Linked DNA regions of Methylosarcina fibrata AML-C10. The protein of the gene in region 1 interacts with the protein of each later gene in a pairwise test. Links are inferred from orthologs where the notes say so. Each region holds a gene or a part of one and is shown in the gene's direction. Other genes may lie near its edges.

Region 1 (2,986 bases):
GGAACTATTGAATTGGGAATGATTTGTTTAGCAGTTCTTATGAGTCATTGCATTCGCCCGCGGATGCCGGTTGCCGAATCGGTCTTGGGAATGGATTGATGCAGGCAGTGAAAATAGTGGCAACTCTGTTGTTGCTGGCAGGCGTGATATGGATTTACGGTTATAAACTCAAGAAATACGGAAACGAAGCGATTCCGATCAAATATGTAAGAACCGAAGGTGTATTTCAGCATATCAGTAAAGACGAAATAAAAAGGATTCTGCTGCCGTTGGTCAAAACCGGAATACTGACCGCCGATATGCAGGCCATACACAATGCAGTAGGCCAACTGCCGTGGGTGGATACGGTTTCGGTCAAGAGGGTGTGGCCCGATGCGATCGATATCCGGATCAAGGAAAAAAAACCTTACGCGCGTTGGGGAGAGAACAGTTTGATAAATGAACAAGGCGTGATTTTCACCCCCGACAACGTAGATCAGTTTCAATCGCTGACCTTGCTGAACGGTCCGGAAAAGCAGCAAATCAAAGCGCTGGAAATCATGAAAGGAGTGAAAACGGCATTGGCGGACCAGTCCATGGAAATGGTGGAGTTCGATATCAACAACCGATGGTCATGGAAAATCAGGTTGGCGACCGGAATGGAAATATTGTTGGGAAGGACGGATCAACTGATGAAATTACAACGGTTTTTAAGAACCCTGGCCCTTCTGGGCGAAGACAGAGTCAAGGCGATGTCGGTGGTTGATTTGAGATACCCGAACGGATATGCGGTTTCATGGAGGCCTGGAAGCGAAAAGGTGGATTGGGAAAAGATGGCAAACCCGCAGCAAACGACAGACAGGCAACCGGAAACAGCGACAAAGAGTAAACAAAATGGCAAAAAAAACAGAACGTAATTTAATAGTCGGGTTGGACATCGGCACTACCAAGGTTGCCGCTATTGTGGGTGAGCTTACCAGTGAAGGTCACATTGAGGTTATCGGCATCGGTTCGGCTCCGTCCCGAGGATTAAAGAAAGGCGTCGTGGTCAATCTGGAGTCGACGGTCACTTCCATTCAAAGGGCCATCGAAGAAGCCGAATTGATGGCGGGCTGTCAGATTAAATCGGTGTTCGCCGGCATTGCCGGCAGTCATATCCGCAGCCTGAACTCTCACGGTATTGTCGCGATCAAGGACAAGGAGGTGACTCAGTACGACATCGACCGGGTCATCGATTCGGCCCGAGCGGTGGCGATTCCGGCGGATCAGAAGATATTGCACATTTTGCCCCAGGAGTTCGTGATCGATCTTCAGGAAGGCATTAAAGAGCCGGTCGGCATGTCGGGCATTCGTCTCGAAGCCAAGGTTCATATGGTGACCAGCAGCGTCAGCGCGCAGCAGAACATCATCAAATGCATCCGCCGATGCGGATTGGAAGTCGATGACATCGTTCTGGAGCAACTGGCCTCCTGTACCGCGGTACTGACCGAAGACGAAAAGGAACTGGGCGTCTGTCTGATCGACATCGGCGGCGGGACCACGGACATCGCCATTTTCGTCGATGGCGCCATCAAGCATACCGCCGTCATTCCGATCGCCGGGGATCAGGTAACGAACGACATAGCCGTCGCCTTGCGTACGCCGACGGTCAATGCGGAAGAAATCAAAAGAAAATACGCCTGTGCTCTCACTCAACTGGCCAGCGTTGAAGGAGCCATTGAAGTGCCGAGCATCGGCGATCGGGCGCCGCGAAAGATTTCCACTCAGAATCTGGCCGAAATCATCGAGCCGCGGTATGAAGAACTGATGTTGCTGGTGCAGTCCGAGCTCAGGCGCAGCGGTTATGAAGAATTGATTGCCGCCGGTATCGTATTGACCGGAGGCAGTGCAAAAGTGATGGGATTGATCGAACTGGCCGAGGAGATTTTCCATATGCCGGTACGAATGGGAGTGCCACAGAATGTCACTGGGCTGGCGGAGGTCGTAAAGAATCCGATCCATGCCACAGGAGTAGGTTTGTTAATGTACGGAAAGGAGCATCAAGTTTTAGGAAAAAGTGTAGATTTTGAAAGCGGTGGATGGCTTTCAAAGATAAGAAATTGGTTTCAAGGTAATTTTTGATTTAGTTTTTTAAGGGGCAGCGGCAATGAAATACGAATTGATGGATATGTGTAGCGAAACAGCGGTTATCAAGGTAATCGGTGTCGGGGGTGGCGGCGGCAATGCAGTCAGCCACATGGTGGGCAGTCATATAGAAGGTGTTGAGTTCATCTGTGCCAACACCGACGCTCAGGCATTAAGAAAGTTGAACGTAAGTACGATTATTCAGTTGGGAGTCGAACTTACCAAAGGTTTGGGAGCAGGCACGAATCCGGAAATAGGAAAACAGGCGGCAGAAGAAAACCGCGAGCGCATCAAGGAAGTGCTGCAAGGCGCGGACATGGTGTTCTTAACCGCCGGCATGGGCGGTGGAACGGGTACCGGAGCCATTCCGGTGATTGCCGGCATTGCACGCGAAATGGGTATTCTGACGGTGGCGGTCGTGACCAAACCGTTTCTGTTCGAAGGCAAAAAGAAGCAGGCGATCGCCGAACAGGGCATTGCGGAGCTTGAGAGATACGTGGATTCGTTGATTACGATACCCAACCAGAAATTATTGCCGGTTCTGGGCAATAACGTGTCGCTGGTCAACGCGTTCAAGGCGGCTAACGATATTTTGCTGGACGCCGTACAGGGCATTACTCAGTTGATCGTGCATCCCGGCATGATCAACGTCGATTTTGCCGACGTCAAGACCGTGATGACCGGAATGGGAGCGGCCATTATGGGTACGGGCTCCGCATCCGGCGATCAGCGCGCCCGGGAAGCGGCCGAAAAAGCCATCGCCTGCCCTCTGCTGGAAGACATCAACCTGCAGGGTGCCAAAGGCATTCTGGTGAACATTACCGCCTCGGACATGGGCATTGCCGAGTTTGACGAAGTGGGCAGCATCGTCCATGAATTTGCC
Region 2 (2,916 bases), 3.2 Mb from region 1 along the record:
ACTTTTCCACCACGGTCGCATCATAGGGCGCGATAAAGTTATCCAGCATTTTCGATCCGCAACTGGTTTTAACGCCTTCCGTGCAAAAGATGTCCTTATGGGCTATCGGAATGCCGGTCAGCAAGGATCCCTCTCCCCTGGCGAGGCGGTCATCGGCTTCTTTCGCGTCGGCCAGAGCCCGTTCTTCGGTGACCGTAATGTAGGCATTGATTTCCGGATGGCGCTCGATTCGCTCCAGAAACGCCAACGTCAATTCCCGGCTTGAAAACTCGCCCGAACGCAGGCCCTGGGCCAGTTCTGTTATGCTTCGATCGTACATGTTCGTTCCATTCCTTATTTATTCGATCACTTTCGGAACCAGATACAGGCCCGCTTCGACCTGGGGCGCTATCGCCTGGAACTTCTCGCGAAGGTTCGGTTCGCTGACCCGGTCCGGCCGCAATCTCTGAACCTGATCCAGAGGATGCGCCATCGGCATGACCGCTTCCGTATTCACGTCGTTCATGGCCGTCATCAGGTTCAATATCGAAGACAAATCCTGCGCGTACGATGCGATATCCTGCGGGTCAATTCCCAAGCGCGCCAAATGTGCTATTTTTCTTACTTCATCCGTCGTTAAAGACATGATTACCTCTTGCCAATATTAAAAAAAAATCCGGATTTCCGTCCGCTACCGGCGGCGCAGCAGAAACGAAGCTGAAAACGAAAAAAACCGGACGTTTTTGTCATTCCCCTCGGTTTTGGCTCCGGATAAAAAACGAAATTTGAAAAATGTGATTCTTGCCAAACAGCTTCTAAAATATGATACTTTATATCTTGCCTAAATACCCGCTGGATTGATAAAGTAATACGATTTTATTCCTATAAGGAAACAGTAAAAAATGTTCAAACGAATTCGCGGAATCTTTTCCAATGACCTTTCCATCGATTTGGGAACCGCCAATACATTGATTTATATTCCGGGACAGGGCATCGTTCTGAACGAGCCGTCCGTCGTCGCGATCAAGGAAGACAAGGTTCGCGGCGCCAAAACCATCGCGGCGGTCGGCACCGACGCCAAACTCATGCTGGGCCGGACCCCCGGCAACATCACCGCGATCCGTCCCTTGAAAGACGGGGTCATCGCCGACTTTGCCGTGACCGAACGCATGCTCCGGTTCTTCATTGAAAAAGTGCACAAGAGCAAACTGCTAAGACCCAGCCCGCGCATTCTGATCTGCGTGCCGTGCGGCTCGACCCAGGTCGAACGCAGAGCCATCCGCGAATCGGCAGCAATGGCGGGCGCGCGCGAAGTCTATCTGATCGAGGAGCCCATGTCCGCCGCGATCGGCGCGGGTCTGCCGGTCGACGAACCCTGCGGCTCGATGGTTCTGGACATCGGCGGCGGCACCTCGGAAGTGGCCGTGATTTCCATCAACGGCATCGTTTATTCGTCCTCGGTGCGCATCGGCGGCGACCGTTTCGACGACGCCATCGTCAGTTACGTGCGCCGGAATTACGGCACGCTGATCGGAGAATCGACCGCGGAAAGAATCAAGCTCGAAATCGGCACCGCCTATCCCGGCAGCGAAGTGCGCGAGATCGAAGTCAAGGGCCGCAATCTCGCCGAAGGCGTGCCCCGCAGCTTCTCTCTGAACAGCAACGAAATTCTCGAAGCCCTGCAGGAGCCCTTGTCGGGCATCGTCGGCGCGGTCAAAATCGCGCTGGAACAGACGCCGCCCGAACTGGGCGCGGACGTGGCCAACCGGGGCATTTATCTGACCGGCGGCGGCGCCCTGTTAAAGGATATCGACCGTCTGATCGCCGAAGAAACCGGTTTGCCGGTCTACATTGCCGACGATCCTTTAACCTGCGTGGCTCGAGGCGGCGGCATGGTTCTGGAAATGCTCGACAAGAAGGGAATCTCGACGTTTTCCCTGGAATGACCAGGTTATTGACTTTACGGTCCCGGTGTGAATTCTTACCGATGACCGTCCGTTTGTTTTATTGATCCAGACCACCCTTGCATGGCGCTGACAACTCCCGATCGAGTTTTGTTTTTTCTTCTTGGAAAATGGGGGATTCGATGAACCGCCCCATGAATAGGGGAGACAGGGCAAACTAGGGAAAGTGTAACCAGAGCGCTGCGGGTGTCCGATACCGAGGAATCCAGCCATAAAACTTCTATTCGCGAGCGATCCGTCCATCACTACCCGGTTGCTGGTCGCCATCATTGCTTCAATTGCTTTGCTTGTCCTGGACCAGCGCGGGCAACAACTCACCCCGTTCCGGTCCGTCTTGTCGATCCTGACCGATCCGGTCAAATACCTGGTGAACCTGCCTCCGTCGATCATCCAGGAGGCGACCGAGACCGTCAGCAGTTATACCACCTTGAAGGAAGAGAACCGCAGGCTGCATGAGGAACGGCTCATTCATCAGACCCGTCTGCTCAAACTGGCCGCGCTGGAAAAGGAAAACATCCGCTTGCGCGCCCTGCTGGAAAACTCCTTCAAGCTCGGTGAAAAAGTCCTGGTCGCCGAATTGCTGTCGGTCAACATGGCGCCTTATGAACACATCGTGGTGGTCAATAAAGGCACTCGCTTCGGCGTGCATCCCCAGCAGCCGGTCATGGACGCCAACGGCGTCGTCGGTCAGGTGTTCCGGGCTCTGCCGTTCAGCTCGGAAATCATGCTGATCACCGACCCCAACCACGCCATTCCCGTCCAGGTCAATCGCAACGGCCTGTTGACCATCGCGGTCGGCAGCGGCCAGATAAACCGCCTCAACCTGCCTTATCTCCCGAACAATGCCGACATCCGTCCCGGAGACTTGTTGATCACGTCGGGTCTTGGCGGCACCTTCCCGCAGGGTTATCCGGTCGCGGTCGTGGACGAATTCACCTCGCAGAACAACAAGCCGTTCGCCACGGTGACTGCC

What was found.
Region 2: the proteins of ftsA (region 1) and A3OW_RS0103265 interact in binary tests that used the Escherichia coli proteins (3 or more experiments, as listed by UniProt). The link is inferred for Methylosarcina fibrata AML-C10 from one-to-one orthologs.

The regions. Positions count from the first base shown.
Region 1 is NZ_KB889965.1:3,800,650-3,803,635, forward strand. What follows is about bases 11-2,986. They hold ftsA (cell division protein FtsA), read left to right. Parts: upstream 11-873; coding sequence 874-2,100; downstream 2,101-2,986. Other genes in these bases: A3OW_RS0117745 (cell division protein FtsQ/DivIB), read left to right, coding at 99-896; ftsZ (cell division protein FtsZ), read left to right, coding at 2,126-2,986. UniProt on the Escherichia coli protein: Essential cell division protein that assists in the assembly of the Z ring. May serve as the principal membrane anchor for the Z ring.
Region 2 is NZ_KB889965.1:643,366-646,281, reverse strand. The notes cover bases 35-2,903. They hold A3OW_RS0103265 (rod shape-determining protein), read left to right. Parts: upstream 35-881; coding sequence 882-1,925; downstream 1,926-2,903. Other genes in these bases: mreC (rod shape-determining protein MreC), read left to right, coding at 2,155-2,903; gatC (Asp-tRNA(Asn)/Glu-tRNA(Gln) amidotransferase subunit GatC), read right to left, coding at 338-625; gatA (Asp-tRNA(Asn)/Glu-tRNA(Gln) amidotransferase subunit GatA), read right to left, coding at 35-319. In the rest of the region: more of gatA, read right to left, coding at 1-34; more of mreC, read left to right, coding at 2,904-2,916. UniProt on the Escherichia coli protein: Forms membrane-associated dynamic filaments that are essential for cell shape determination. Acts by regulating cell wall synthesis and cell elongation, and thus cell shape.